DNA from 3 places in the Paenibacillus sp. FSL K6-1318 genome. Region 2 is predicted to be linked to each of the others. Evidence: predicted binding sites of a transcription regulator. Region 2 holds the regulator's gene; each other region holds the start of a gene.

Region 1 (5,517 bases), 230 kb from region 2:
CGACAGCAGGTCAGTATATTCAAACGTTAATCGACAAAGCGAATAAAGCACACGCCGCATTCATGAAGATGGACCAGAAGCAGATTGACCGGATTGTGCAAGCCATGGCGCTTGCGGGTCTGGATAAACACATGATGCTCGCCAAAATGGCCGTAGAAGAAACAGGCCGCGGAGTGTATGAGGATAAAATCACCAAAAATATATTTGCAACAGAATATGTGTACCACAGCATCAAGTATGACAAAACCGTAGGTGTGATTGAAGATAACGAATATGAGAGCTTTCAGAAAATTGCGGAGCCGGTCGGTATTATTATGGGGATTACACCCGTTACCAATCCAACATCAACGACGATGTTTAAAGCACTGATCTCCATCAAGACGCGTAACCCAATCATCTTTGGTTTCCACCCATCTGCACAGAATTGTAGCCGGGAAGCTGCTAAAATCCTGCTGGAAGCGGCTGTGAAACATGGTGCACCAGCAGATTGTATTCAGTGGATTGATGATCCTTCCATGGATCGTACGAACGAACTGATGAATCACAATGATGTGGCTCTTATTCTGGCAACAGGCGGATCAGGCATGGTACGTGCAGCGTACAGCTGTGGTAAACCTGCGCTGGGCGTAGGACCGGGTAACGTACCTTGTTTTATTGAGAAAAGCGCGGATATCAATCAGGCAGTTACGGATTTGATCCTGTCGAAATCCTTCGATAACGGTATGATCTGTGCTTCTGAGCAAGCAGTAATCATTGAAGAACCGATCTTTGATCAAGTGAAGAAAAAAATGATTGCCAACGGCTGTTACTTTGTTAACAAAGATGAAGCAGTAAAATTGACAGCAGGTGCGATCAATGCCGAGAAATGTGCGGTGAACCCGGCGATTGTGGGTCAATCAGCGGTGAGCATTGCGAAGTTGTGCGGTATTGAAGTTCCGGCAGGCACCAAAATTCTCGTGGCCGAGATTGAAGGGGTAGGTACGAAATTCCCATTGTCGGCTGAGAAATTAAGCCCGGTACTGGCTTGTTACAAAGTCAAAACGGCAGCAGAAGGCATTGAGCGTGCAGCAGAAGTGGTTGCTTTTGGCGGTATGGGTCACTCCTCGGTTATCCACTCAACGAATGAAGAAGTGATCGGCAAATTCGCAGATCGTCTGCAAACTGGACGGATTATTGTGAACTCACCATCCACACACGGTGCCATCGGGGATATCTACAACACGAATATGCCATCATTGACACTGGGATGCGGATCATACGGACGTAACTCGACTTCTTCCAACGTAACCGCTGTGAACTTAATCAATGTGAAAAGGGTGGCTCGCCGTACCGTGAATATGCAATGGTTCAAAGTACCGAACAAAGTCTACTTCGAAAAAGGGGCAACGCAGTATCTTGCCAAAATGCCTGACATCACACGTGTTGCGATTATTACGGATGCGATGATGGTGAAGCTTGGATATGTGGAAAAGGTAGAACACTATCTGCGTCAACGCCAAATGCCGGTAGCGATCGAAGTATTCTCCGATGTAGAGCCCGATCCGTCCACAACGACGGTAGATCGCGGAACGGAAATGATGCGTCGCTTCCAACCGGACTGCATTATCGCACTTGGCGGTGGATCACCGATGGATGCTGCCAAAGCCATGTGGTTGTTCTATGAATATCCGGACACGGACTTCAATGACCTGAAACAGAAATTCATGGATATCCGCAAACGGATCTACAAATATCCACGTCTCGGTGTAAAAGCGAAATTTGTAGCGATTCCAACAACATCCGGTACAGGTTCTGAAGTGACATCGTTCGCGGTTATTACAGATAAAAATCAAGGTAACACCAAATATCCATTGGCCGACTATGAGCTGACACCAGACGTAGCGATTGTCGATCCGGAATTCGTATACTCCCTGCCTAAAACGGCGGTTGCGGATACAGGTATGGACGTACTGACGCATGCGATTGAAGCTTATGTGTCTGTTATGGCAAATGACTACACAGATGGACTTGCGATCAAAGCCATTCAACTGGTGTTCCAATACCTGGAGCAATCGGCACTGCAAGGCGACAAACTGGCACGTGAGAAAATGCATAATGCTTCCACGATTGCCGGTATGGCGTTTGCCAACGCATTCCTAGGCATTAACCACAGCTTGGCGCACAAATGGGGCGGTCAGTACCACACCGCACACGGACGCACCAATGCAATCCTGATGCCACACGTCATTCGATACAACGCGAAAAAACCGACCAAATTTGCATCGTTCCCGAAATATTCGCACTTTGTAGCGGATGAGCGGTATGCCGAAATCGCCCGTATCTTGGGATTGCCTGCTCGCACGACAGAAGAAGGCGTAACCAGTCTTATCAATGCCATCCGTAACCTGAACAAAACATTGGGTATTGAAGAATCGTTCCAGGAAATCGGATTTGATGCAAAAGACTTTGAAGCACATGTCGATTATCTGGCAGACCGTGCCTTCGAAGACCAATGTACAACCGCCAATCCGAAGTTGCCGTTGGTAACTGAACTGGCTGATGTATACCGCAACGCTTTCTACGGAAAGTTTGAATAACGAATCAGAACGAAGCGTGCCTTACGGCAAGAAGATCAGGGTTCCCCGAGAGGGGAGCCCCGATTGCCGTCTTTTACACAATAAAGAAGAGGGCAGAAAAACAGAAGAGCGAAGCACCTATTTTTCAGGATTTATTCTAAGATTTGAATTACTCCGAGCATAGAGGAGCAAAAGGTTCTAAAGAGGTGGCACGGAATCCGTGATGTGGCCGTTTGAACCAGATGTTCGACAATAAAGAAGAGGGCAGAAAAACAGAAGAGCGAGCATCTGTTTTTCAGGATTTATTTTAAGATTTGTTTTGCTCCGAGTATAGAGGAGCAAAAGGTTCTTAAAGAGGTGGCACGAAATCCGTGATGTGGCCGTTTGAGCCAGATGTTCACACAATAACGGAGAGGGCAGAAATAACCTGAAAAGCGAAGCTTGCGTCTTCGAAATAAATATTGAATTTTATTGTTTTATTAGTAGAACTACCTAATGTACACGATAACGGAAAGGAGAGAAAAAACCTGAAGAAGCGAAGCGCTCGCCTTTATCACTGGATTTTCACCTTTGAAAAAGTGAATCAAAAAATCCGGGGATAACAGCGATCGGAAGGTTATTCTCTACTTGCAGTGGCCAGTGTACATCACCTAATGTTCATTCGCTTTTTCAGTAAATTTAAATAGTGAGCAGCGATTGGAAGGTTGTTCTGCCCGCGCAGTGGCTAAGTGTGAAACTATATAGGTTCAATGGGACAAAGCGCAGGTGGAGTGAGTTAGTTCGCTGACTTTGTGATAAAAATCACAGATGATGAAAGTGCCAAGTCGTATACTGAAAATGTAAGAAAAACATTCATCCCGCGGTTCCGGTTCCCAAGTAGAGAGAACATGTTCCGGTTTTATGTGAAACAATTCACATTAATCGCGGCTCTGGGCACACAATGATACGAATGAAGCAAGATGTTATGTGTCCAGAAATCCAAATTAGTGGAGGGATTACGATGTCGGTGATTGAAAAAGATGTCAAACAACAAACAGGCTGGAGAAACTTTACCAAAGGAACATGGACCAAATCCGTAGATGTGAATGATTTTCTGGCACACAACTTGTCTCCGTATTACGGCGATGAAGCGTTCCTCGCAGGTGCAACTCAGAATACCAAAGAATTGTGGGAGATTGTATCTGATCTGACCAAAAAAGAACGGGATAACGGCGGTGTCCTTGACGTTGATGTGAACACACCAGCGACTATTGTTTCTCACCAACCCGGTTATCTAGATCAGTCCAAAGAGCAGATTGTCGGCGTTCAGACCGATGCTCCATTCAAACGTTCCATTCAACCAACAGGCGGAATCCGGATGATGATTGATGCATGTGAAGCATATGGCTTCGAATTGCCTCAAGGCGTCATTGATATATTTACGAACATTCGCAAAACACATAACCAGGGTGTATTCGATGCTTATACTTCCGACATGCGTGCAGCACGTAAAGCAGGAATTATTACAGGTCTGCCAGATGCTTACGGCCGTGGTCGGATCATCGGTGACTATCGTCGTGTAGCTTTGTACGGGGTAGACTTCCTGATTCGTAACAAAAAAGGTGAATTGAATGCACTCGAAGTTGATGTCATTGATGAAGATGTCATTCGTCTGCGGGAAGAATTGTCTGAGCAGATTCGTGCATTGCAAGAATTGAAGCAATTGGGTGAGATGCACGGGTTCGATATTTCCTTGCCAGCGACTACAGCGAAAGAAGCGTTCCAATGGTTGTACTTCGGTTATCTCGCTGCCATCAAAGAACAGAACGGTGCTGCGATGTCCCTGGGACGGGTATCTTCTTTCCTGGATATCTACATTGAACGTGACCTGCAAGAAGGCATCCTGTCTGAAGAACAGGCTCAGGAATTGGTTGATCATTTCGTAATGAAACTGCGGATCGTCAAATTCCTGCGTACACCAGATTACAACGAACTGTTCAGTGGAGATCCAACATGGGTAACAGAGTCCATCGGTGGTATGTCCGTAAATGGTGAAACACGCGTAACCAAAAACAGCTTCCGTTTCCTGCATACGTTGCACAACCTGGGTCCTGCACCAGAGCCGAACCTGACTGTACTCTGGTCCACGAAACTTCCAGAAGCTTTCAAAGATTATTGCAGCAAAGTATCCATTGAAACCAGCTCAATCCAATATGAGAATGATGATCTGATGCGTCCGATCTATGGTGACGATTACGGTATTGCTTGCTGTGTATCGGCGATGAAGATCGGGAAACAAATGCAATTCTTCGGCGCTCGTGCCAACCTGGCGAAAGCTCTCTTGTATGCGATCAACGGTGGTCGTGACGAGAAATCCGGAGCACAAGTCGGACCTGAGTATCCTGCCATTACAAGTGACGTGCTGGATTACAATGAGGTTATGAAACGCTTCAAACCAATGATGGAGTGGTTGGCGAAGCTGTATATGAACACCCTGAACGTCATTCACTACATGCACGATAAATACAGCTATGAGCGTATCGAGATGGCATTGCATGACCGTGACATTGTACGTACGATGGCGTGCGGAATCGCTGGTCTGTCCGTTACAGCAGATTCACTGAGTGCGATCAAATATGCCAAAGTAAAACCAATCCGTAACGAACAAGGCATCGCAGTTGATTTTGAAATCGAAGGAGACTTCCCTTGTTACGGTAACAATGAAGACAGTGTAGACAGCATTGCTGTTGAACTGGTCGAGAACTTCATGGGCATGATTCGCAAGCACAAAGCTTACCGTAACGCAGTGCCAACGCAATCTGTTCTGACGATCACTTCCAACGTGGTATATGGTAAGAAAACAGGGACTACACCGGATGGTCGTAAAGCAGGTGAACCATTTGCTCCAGGTGCGAACCCAATGCATGGTCGTGACAAAAAAGGTGCACTGGCATCCCTTGGATCTGTAGCCAAACTGCCGTAT
Region 2 (5,517 bases):
CAGTTTCAATTGTACGTCATTGCGGTTAATAGTTAATTGAACGTCATTGACTCCATCGTACTGGGTAACCATCTTTTCAATCGGATTCTGCATAGCCACCTGACGATACACAAACCAACCTCCAAACAACACAACGGCTGAAATGACGGCAGTTAAAGCAATAGGCAATACTTTTAGCTTCAAGTGAATTACCCCTCCCAGATATTGGCCTAACCTACTGGCTTATTGGTATAATACGAATATGTGCACATAGACTCCTGCGAAAATTTCGACAGGATTATTTGTTTGAAATGTAACTTTGAGTACATAACTGAGTATATCACATCGTATATACAATTTCGAAGGCGAAAATATGAATAAATTATTAATTTTAACTATTTAAATCTTTTTCATAACTCACTAAACATAGATATTTGTAACTAGATATAGACAAATTGAATCGTTTTGATCTATATCTACCCTTGATTGAAGCAGCTAAAGGTATTATAAAATTGATTAATTTAAATCAAATATGTCTACAGACAACACAAAGAACCGGTTCAGTCGGAAATCCGTCTGCCGGTTCTTTCTAATCATTAATTCATTAGCTAATCACTCTATGTGTTCTAGCTGTTCGGGAGAGTATAGACCAGGTCCACCTGTTCTCCATTGCTAAAACGATAAAAGCGATAGTGGTTATGCGTGCCGTCCTTATAATATACTTGCCACACATATATCCCATTCACAACTCCGGGCATGATTCGCTTAATCTCACCGGCAGGAACTTCAGAACTGAAGCGATTGCGTATTTGCGTTTCGGACATGCCGTTCTGCAGCAGCTCGCTGTGTATAGCGTTTGCCCCTGTAGCAGGTTGATTGTTTGCGTCGAATTTAACCCAGACCATCACATCCTGGTTATCCTTGTTTTTGCCGATCAGGGTCCAGTAGATGTTATCAGAGCCTTCTTTATCTCCCCAGATGTACTTTCGCAATTCATCATAGGATGTAATGCCCAGTTGCTCCTGTGCTGCCTGTATGGCAAGTGCTTCTTCCTTGCGCTGGTCCTGCGTGACATAGACGTAATAACGCTGAAGTCCAAACAGAATCAGAACCAGTGCAAGTAGCGAAATCCATATCCACTTCTTTTTTTTCTTCAAAAGCCGAACTTCCTTTCCCTATGATGCGCTGTGCTGCAATTAACGAGCAAGCAGACCATCAAATGCCAATTGAGACTCACGCAAAATGCGCTCTTCATCCAACGTCAGACATTCGCCATGTTTAATCACTTGTTTTCCATCCACCCATACGTGCTCCACATCTTTGGCAGAAGCCGAGTAGATCGTATGTGAGATCAGGTCTGTATGCGGATAGAAATGTGCCTGTTCAATGTCCAGAGCGATAAAATCAGCCTTCATGCCTACCTTGAGTGCTCCGGTATTATTCAAGAAAATGGATTTGGCGCCATATGACGTTCCAAGCAATAGCGCTTCGCCTGCTGGTACTGCAGTCGGGTCACCGGACACGCCTTTGTGGATCAATGCAGCCAGTCTCATTTCCTCGAACATATCCAGGTTGTTGTTACTTGCCGGTCCGTCTGTTCCGAGTGACACAGTAACTCCTGCTTTCAGCAAATCAGGTACCCGCGCAACACCGGAAGCCAGTTTCAGGTTACTACCCGGGTTATGGGATACAGCGACATCATGACGGGCCAGAATTTCAATCTCTTCGTCATTCAGATGCACCGCATGTGCAACCAGGGATGGACGGGAGAAAAAGCCCAGTTTCTCCAGATGTGCCACAGGACGCAATCCGTAGTCTGTAACGTTCTGCTCGACTTCACGAAGCGTTTCCGACATATGTGTATGAAGGGGAAGGTTTAGATCGTTCGCGACCTGTACAAGCTTCTCTATGTAGTCTGGAGGGCATGTATATGGTGCGTGTGGCGAGATTACGGTTGTAATGCGACCATCGGCCTGTCCATTCCACTCACGTGCAAACGCAGCCGACTCCTCCAGCTTCCGCAATTGTTCTTCTTCCGAACACAAACCAATTACACCGCGTGCCAGTGCTGCTCTAACGCCGGATTGTTCCACAACTTTAGCCACTTGGTCCATGTGATCATACATGTCCAGAAAAGCTGTAGTCCCGCCTTTCAACATTTCAAGCACCGACAGTGAAGTTCCCCAGTATACATCTTCCGAAGTCATTTTCGCTTCCATCGGCCACATTTTTTCCTGCAACCAAACTTGTAACGCAAGATCATCTCCATGACCTCTGAGCAGCGACATCGCTGCATGACCATGCGTATTGATCAGACCCGGCAGGAAGAACAGTCCTTTTCCATCCACTTTGGTACAGTTTTCGTCTCCATCCGGCAATGTCTCACCAATATGCACAATCTTGTCATTATCAACAACCATGTAACCTTGAACGACATTCCATGTTGCGCCTTCATTAACGGCAAATTTGCCGTTGTGAATTACCCATCTATTTGTTGTCATCTTCCTCGTCGTCCTTTCCAGTCTCCAAGTAATAGGCCAAACTAAGCAGATCCGTCGTAAAGTCAGCATGATGAATGCGGATATGCGGCGGTGTTTTTAGAATTGTTGGTGCAAAATTGAGGATCGCTTCAATTCCCGATTCAATAAGCTGATCGGCTACATTTTGGGCTTCCGTATCCGGAACCGTGATAATCCCGATGCGAATGTTATCCGTTTTCACCGCTTCCGTCAATTCATTCATTGGTTTCACTGTCAAACTGTTGATTTGACTTCCAATCTTCGGTCCGTATGCATCGAATACAGCCACAATCTTCATGTTGTCTTTCAGATAAGCGTTGTAGTTGGACAAGGCCTGTCCGAGATTACCCGCTCCCACCAGAGCCACATTAATTTGCTGATCGATTTTGAGGATGTGACGAATTTTCTCGATCAAGTAGGATACATCATACCCGATCCCTTTTCGACCAAAATCACCGAAGTAAGCCAAGTCTTTACGAATTTGGGCCGGATTCAGATCCAGTCTCTGTCCAAGCTCTTGAGAAGACACCGTAGCCACCTCACGCTGATGCAACTCGCTCAAATAACGCAAGTATACAGGCAGACGTCGTACCACCGCTTCCGAAATTTTATCTGATTTCATTCTTGCTCCCCCTTACCAAGCCCACGATAAAATAATAGATGAAAAGATGAGCATTCTGTATAAATTCAAAGATAGAAGTGACTTTTTATACAGAATGCTCCTTGTAATTTAGGTTATAAGTTCTTACGTGCAACTGCTTTATTCGCAAACGGAAAGATCTCATAAAGTTTAACGCCAAACTGTAGCGTCATGCAATGATATAACGAACAAAACAACTATTATTCTTGTTCTTTAGCAGGTTTTTCCAACCATTCGGTAATTCGTGGAACCATTTGCTCTGTGAGCATATGCTCCATTTTGGGACCAGGTAATGAATATAAAAAGAATTTGCCATAGTACGCTTCAATTACGCGTGTATCATAGACAATCACAATTCCTCTGTCCTTCGCGGTACGCACCAATCGGCCAAATCCCTGCTTGAAACGAATGACCGCTTGCGGCACGGACAATTTCATGAACGGATTTTTCTTTTGCTCCTGGAGCAACTCACTCTTGGCTTCCACCAGCGGATGATTCGGTGGCTGGAACGGCAATCTTACAATAGCGAGGCAGGTTAGCGCATCACCCGGGATATCTACACCCTCCCAGAAGCTGCTTGTGCCCAGAAGTACCGTAGCTTTGGCATCCTGGAACCTGCGAGTAAGCTTGGAGCGGCTTCCACTGTCCACGCCTTGCCCCAGCAACGAGATGTCGTTACCAGACAGCGCCTCCTTGAGCGGATCATAGACCTGTCGCAACATCTTGTATGAAGTAAACAGAACCATCATGCGTCCACGGGTGGCAATTGCTGTCTCTGCGAGGGATTGCACCAGCATATTAACAAAGTGCGCATCACCCACACTGCCCTTCACACTCGGGAAATCACGCGGAATCACCAGAAGTGCCTGATCACGATAGTTGAAAGGTGATGGCAGCATCGACGTTAACAGCCGATTATTATCGGCGGCTTCCTGCAAGCCAAGCTGCTCAATCATGAACTGGAATGACTTATCGACAGAGAGCGTAGCCGATGTAAGCACAACGCTTTTCTTTTTGTCAAAAAACAAATCCTTAAGTTGTGCACTGACATCTACAGGTACAGCATACAGCTGAAGCGATTTGCTGCGGAACTGGCCGCTGGCTTCCATCCAGTACACCGTTTTGGCATCATCCATACGCATGAAGAACCGTAGATTCTCCTTCAACGTGGTCAGATCTTTCAGCAATCCTGTGATGTCCGTGATCAGGCTATCCGATTGATAATCATCCTGATCTTCCTTCACCTCAAGCAACAATTTGTCCCCTTTGCGAACCAAATCGCCCAGTGTCACATAGATCTGGTTCTCCAGATCCTGCAACTCCTGCCATTTCGCAGGTTTCTGAGAAGCCTTCAGTCGCAGGGAAAATTGCCCCGTCTCTCCCGGTGAAGCATCACTTCGTTCAGGCAACAGCCCGAACAGGGCATCGCTCATGCGATCCCATAACTCCTTAACCTCAAGAGCGAGTGGGAACATCTGATCCACCATGGAGCCCCATTGCACCGAATTTTCATGCCCGGATAACTGCGAACGAAGCATAGGCAGCTGACCATTACGACTGTCTTTAAACAGACGGGTCAGTGTATGAACCAACGTGAAATATTTCATATGCATTCCAAGATGCTTACCAGCTACATCCTCCAGATGATGGGCCTCATCGATCACCAGACTCTCATAGGCTGGCAGCAGCTGATGTGCTGCTTTGACATCCGTAAATAATTTGGAGTGATTGGTGATTACAATATCAGACAACCCGGCCTCATGTTTGGCACGATGATAGAAACATTTGCGGAACCATGGACAGGATCTTCCCAGACATGACTCGGATTCGCTCTGTACGGTCTCCCAGAAGTCCCCACCGCGTCCGCTAAGGTTAAGTTCCTCATCATCTCCAGTTTCGGTCTGCGTAAGCCAGACGATCATCTGAGCGGCTGTGAAATAATCCTCTTTGGGTGTGGCGAATTCACGTTTATTGATTTTGTGTTCAAATTTGCGCAGGCACAGGTAATGTCCACGTCCTTTGAATACAGCAGCCTTAAACGGAAACGGAACCACTTGGGTCAGCATTGGAATGTCCCGCTCTCTCAATTGCTCCTGCAGATTGATCGTATGCGTACTGACCATGACTTTCTGTTCTTGCTTCACACTTTCGTAAATAGCAGGCAACAGATACCCCAGAGATTTACCGGTACCTGTTCCAGCCTCGATCAAGAGATGCTTCTCTTCGTCCAAAGCCTGCCTTACACTGCTGAACATCTGAGTCTGCGCTTCGCGCTCTTCATAATGATCCAGCGTATCCTTCAGGTTCTCCCGAACCTGGTCCATAAACTGTTCGAAGCTTACACCATCAAGGGGGTTACCCTCCCGTTCATCACGTGGT
Region 3 (5,517 bases), 2.0 Mb from region 2:
TCGAGAAATTGCTCGGTTAATACATGAACGTTGAGAAGCCTATCCTTGCATAAACGAGGATAGGCTTTTTTTAAGTGACTTCGTATACGACGTGGCTTTAGCTATCAGTAGGTAGAGGTTCCAAGATCAAGGCAAGGGCTTGCTTAGCGTGTAATAGCCTTGATCAGAGGCCAGCTTAAGCAGGTTACGAGCATAGCTTCCGGCCCAAGAGTAGCCGTGTCTGCGTTCCTCACTGATGTCCAGAATGTTCATATACTTCATTCCATCCCGATCCGCGTAGAAAGGCACATCTTCTTCCACGTTATAGAAACGGTACCAGATCACACTCCCCGCATCCGGTTCAAAATACACGGGTCCTTGCCGGTTATACTTGGTGCCATTCTCTCGCACCGTATCGAACCAACGCAGAGCCCCTATCGCAGCTCGTTCAATCTCGGGAGTCTGGGGCCTGGACATGAGAAAAGCAGTAATCGCCACCGACTCTGATCCCGACTTGGAGGCTAGTTCATACGCTCTGCCCGGCACAGGAGCGTAGGTCGCAGGATCATGCTGTGCACCCCAAACGGTGGGCAAACCATCATTGATAATTTGTGCTTTCAGTGTATAATCAATTCCTTTGTCCAGAGCTTTCTTGAGCTTGCTGCGGTCATTGGTGGTCAATATATCGTTGTTAAACCCACTTCTTCGCTCAACCATATCATCTAGCAAAACCATTGTTTGCACCATGGCATTGTCGTTGTAAGTCACCGCGTCGGAGTAATTACTGCGTTTGGGATAGACCTGAGGCCATCCCCCGGATGAATATTGGGAGACCAAGATAAAGTCTACGGCTTTACGAACACTGTTCTTAAAGGCCAGATTGCCTGTTTTCTCATACATGTCTGCCAGGAAGCGGATTTCGGAAGTTGTCGCATCATTATCAAACGTACCAAGTTCAATGCCATTTGGATCTTTCCAGCCTGATCGTGCTGTTACACCATCCCAAGGGGCTGCATATTGCTCTTCCATGTCTTTGTAAAATCCACCGTGCGGCATTTGCCACGAAACGATATTTAGGGCATAGGCCGTATCTTTGACCAGATCGCCAGTTGCAAAATGACTGACATCCCTGAACTTTTGAAGCAGTGAAGACACATCGGCACCTGCTGGGAGTTTGGAGGACAGAACCTCCGTTTTAATCGTAACGGGTGGAGAATCGACAGATGCAGCAGCAGAGGGGATGGATAATCCAGTTGTCATCATAGTGATGGCAAGCGTAACGGGAACCATGCGGAATACGACAGGCATTGAACGTTTCTTCAAATGAACGCCTCCTGAATGAAATGAGATTTGGTGTTTAATTTACATAAAATCCATTTAAAGGATTGATATTATTGTAAGCGCTTACCATTTTAAAAATCAACCCTGTAATTAAAATTGAAGCCATTTATTTTTTGTACAAGTAAAACATGAATGCAGGGCACGCTTCTAACTTTATGCGTCCATACAGGGAACGCGGAAGCCTTTGCATAGCATAAATTGACTCGAATCCGGGGAAAATGAAATCAATAAAATGAAGGGAAGAAAGGCTTGAATACATGGGAATCCCCTCTTTCAACAAACTTTTTTTGCTCAACCTATTGCAATGTGAAAAAGATCACATTATAATGAGTGTATAAAGTGAAATAAATCACATATACAGTATCGATTAAGAAGTGAAATATTTCACAACTAAAACAACCTTATATTCAAAACTCATTTATATATTTCGAGGAGGAACTTTTAATGAAAATCGCAGTTATCGGATGTACACACGCAGGGACCGCAGCCATCGTAAACACCGCCAAATTGTACCCGGATGCTACCATCACGGTGTATGAGCGCAATGACAATATCTCCTTCCTATCTTGTGGCATTGCGCTCTACGTAGGTGGAGTTGTGAAAGACGCTGACGGTTTGTTCTATTCTTCGCCTAATCAATTGGCAGATCTCGGCGTTGTAACCAAGATGCTTCATGAAGTTACAGCAGTTGATGCCAAGGGTCATACCCTTCGGGCTAAAAACCTGCAAACCGGGGAAGAATTTGAAGATACGTTTGATAAACTGATCGTGACAACGGGTTCATGGCCTGTCGTTCCGAAGCTTGAAGGCATTGAGATGGACAATATTTTACTTTGCAAAAACTACAATCACTCCAACACGATTATTGAAAAAGCCAAAGATGCCAAACGCGTTACCGTTGTGGGTGCAGGATATATCGGCGTTGAACTGGTTGAGGCGTTCCAGATGAACGGCAAGGAAGTTACCCTGATCGACAGTGTGGACCGGATTTTGAACAAATACCTGGACCCTGAATTCACCGATGCAATCGAAGATACGCTGACTGGACGTGGTATCAAGCTGGCTCTCGGTCAAACGGTACAGAAATTTACTGGAGAGAATGGCAAAGTGACCAAGGTAATCACGTCCAAAGGGGAGTTTGAAACCGATCTGGTTATTCTGTGCATTGGTTTCCGTCCAAATACAGAGCTGCTCAAAGGCCAAGTGGATATGCTGCCGAACGGTGCAATCGTCGTGGATAAATATATGCAAACCAGTCAAAAAGACGTCTTCGCTGCGGGTGACAGCTGTGCTATTCATTACAACCCGACAGGTAAAGCAGCGTACATTCCACTGGCGACCAACGCTGTGCGGATGGGTACACTGGTAGCTCGCAACCTGGTACGTCCTACGACACCGTATATGGGTACGCAAGGAACATCGGGTATCAAAATTTATGAGCAAAATATCGCGGGTACAGGCATGACGGAAATGTCTGCTGCTGAAGAAGGTCTGATTGTGGAATCTGTCGTACTGGAAGACAGCTACCGTCCGGAATTCATGCCAACGGCTGAAAAACTGTTGCTTAAAGTGGTATATGAGCAGGCAACTCGTCGGATCGTCGGAGCACAGGTGATGTCTCAGGTGGATCTGACCCAATCGATTAATACGATCTCGGTATGCATCCAAAACAACATGACCGTAGATGAGCTGGCCTTCATCGACTTCTTCTTCCAGCCACATTACAACAAACCGTGGAACTTCCTGAACACGGCGGGTCTGCAAGCACTGCCTCCAATAGAAGTAAAAGCACCAGCAATGGTGTAAGGAAGCAGAATATGCTTAAACAGAGAGTATAACCAAACAGGATAGGTGACTCAATAGCACGGCTAGGAATCAAAGTAGATAAATATATAAACATCTGACTCATAAGATGCAAAAAGACTGGCGAACATATCGTCAGTCTTTTTGATATTTGTATGGAGGTACATAGTAACATGCGCATATCTCTTGCTGTCATAGTCATTGAATGACAAATTTAATAACGATTTTTATAAATGAGATTGTGATAATTTGCACAAAGTTTTACGTGGTACCGAGATACAATTGTGATAGGGTTTAAGCGCAAAGTTAAGTGTTTTAGGTTGTTTTCCCAAACGATGAACAATGAAGGAGAGGATGAATGATATGGCAGCAAAAACACCTCTTGAGGTTGCACAATATACGACGCAAACAGGTATGAAAAAGGCTCAATATCCGGTGTCTTCTGTACTGGTGCTCAGTTTTCTGGCAGGGGCTTTTATCGCGCTGGGTTTTCTACTGGATATTCGGGTGATTGCGTCTGCTCCGGCAGAGTGGGGGAGTCTGGTTAATCTGATTGGAGCAGCGGTGTTCCCAGTGGGATTGATCATGGTACTCATCGGTGGTGGCGAGTTGCTGACGGGAAATATGATGGCTGTTCCACTCGCGACGATTGCACGGAAATTATCCGCAGGTAGCATGTTGAAAAATCTAACCTTAGTGACGATTGGCAACTTTGTTGGAGCTTTATTTGTTGCGTACGCGTTTGGACATGTGCTTGGTCTGACCGGAGAGGGTGTATATCTGGCGAAAGTGGTGGATATGGCTGGGCATAAGCTGCATGACGGCTTCCTGCAGGCTTTTATCTCCGGTATCGGCTGTAACTGGCTGGTTGCGCTGGCGGTGTGGTTATCTTATGCATCAGATACGATGAGTGGCAAGGTACTGGGCATTTGGTTTCCAACGATGGCATTTGTGGCCATTGGATTCCAGCACGTTGTAGCCAATATGTTTCTCATCCCTGCAGCAATCTTCGAAGGGTATTATTCGTGGGGACAATACGTGATGAATTTCATTCCAGTATGGCTCGGGAATCTGACAGGTGGTGCTCTGTTTGTAGCTGCAGCCTATTGGGTGGTGTACCTGCGTCAAGCTGAGCCGAAAGTGAAACCAGAGGTAGCAACATCGATCGAACCTGTGGAGACGGAGGCCAGAGGAATGTGGAGCAAACAGGCGTAGCGGGTACAGCGCGGTATATACACCTTATAGTAGAAGTGAAGACGATTCTGATCTTGCTCGGTTCATGGCGAATATGCTGTGATGTAGCAGGGCGGGATCGTTTTTTGTATGGGAACCTTATTGGAGTTTAATGCAAAATAAATTCGCCATGACAAGGTTCGGGGGAACGAAACCTGTTCATGGCGAATTTCGGGAGTGGTCCATGATATGGCATGAGGAGGAAGTGGGGAAACACTAGCCTAATGCCTTGTTTTTAATTTACCCCTGAATTCTGAAGTTGAATCAAACGATAAAACATTTTTTGAAAATAATTTAAAGCTGCTATAGCGGTTATTATTAGGCGAAAATATACTGTTCTCTTTACGTGATAACCTCGAAGAAGATATGATATAGGGATAGTTTTTTTAAAGAGGGGGAGCCATACGATGATCGATCAGGAGAATGGGGTATTTGCAGCGGTATGCCCGCTCGATTGTCCGGACACTTGTGGTCTGTTGTTACATAAAGAGAACGGTAAAATTGTGAAGGTGGCAGGCAATCCGGATCATCCGATCACCAAGGGTGCCATTTGTAATAAAGTCAGAAATATGACCGAGCGGGTGTATCACCCTGAGCGTCTACAATATCCGATGAAACGTGTAGGAGCCAAAGGGCAAGGTAAGTTCGAACGAATCAGTTGGGATGAAGCAATTCGCGAGATTACGACCAAATTCACTGCATTGTCCGAGACTTACGGCCCGGAGAGCATCCTGCCCTACAGCTTTTACGGTAACATGGGCATTCTCGGCGTAGACGGCATGGACCGACGTTTCTTCAATGCGCTTGGTGCGAGTGTACTGGAGCAGACGATCTGTAATGCGGCCGGGAATACCGGCTGGAAATATACGATGGGCGCCAACCATGGAACGGTGCCGGAAGATACGGAGCATGCGGATCTCATCCTGGTATGGGGCGGGAATATCGTTAGTACGAATATGCACCAGGTTGTTTTGGCGGAGAAAGCCCGCAAGAAAGGCGCCAAGATCGTCGTAATCGACGTTCATCGTAATCGTACCGCCCAGTGGGGCGACTGGTTTATTCCTTTGTATCCGGGCACGGACAGCGCACTGGCGCTAGGATTGATGCATGTGCTGTTCGAACGGGGACTGACGGATGAAGCGTTTATGCAAAAATATACGG

What was found. Region 2 encodes Rex, which represses fermentation and respiration genes when NADH is low (regulators of the CRP and FNR family bind a similar motif). Its sites were predicted from a motif close to TTGTGAAATATTTCACAA; they were not measured.
Region 1: a site for Rex is predicted at 3,456-3,473, ahead of pflB (formate C-acetyltransferase). Genes of this name have one in related genera too.
Region 3: a site for Rex is predicted at 3,363-3,380, ahead of NYE45_RS27830 (formate/nitrite transporter family protein). Genes of this name have one in related genera too.

Annotation. Positions count from the first base shown of each region.
Region 1 is NZ_CP150270.1:4,409,947-4,415,463, reverse strand. Features, by position in the region: gene adhE (bifunctional acetaldehyde-CoA/alcohol dehydrogenase) at 1-2,576, shown strand, start outside; gene pflB (formate C-acetyltransferase) at 3,556-5,517, shown strand, end outside.
Region 2 is NZ_CP150270.1:4,180,509-4,186,025, forward strand. Features, by position in the region: gene NYE45_RS18375 (hypothetical protein) at 1-183, opposite strand, end outside; gene NYE45_RS18380 (DUF5590 domain-containing protein) at 606-1,136, opposite strand; gene NYE45_RS18385 (amidohydrolase) at 1,176-2,480, opposite strand; gene NYE45_RS18390 (redox-sensing transcriptional repressor Rex) at 2,467-3,120, opposite strand; gene dinG (ATP-dependent DNA helicase DinG) at 3,339-5,517, opposite strand, start outside.
Region 3 is NZ_CP150270.1:6,203,865-6,209,381, reverse strand. Features, by position in the region: gene NYE45_RS27845 (glutathione peroxidase) at 1-20, shown strand, start outside; gene pelA (pectate lyase) at 127-1,302, opposite strand; gene NYE45_RS27835 (FAD-dependent oxidoreductase) at 1,765-3,126, shown strand; gene NYE45_RS27830 (formate/nitrite transporter family protein) at 3,487-4,338, shown strand; gene NYE45_RS27825 (molybdopterin oxidoreductase family protein) at 4,764-5,517, shown strand, end outside.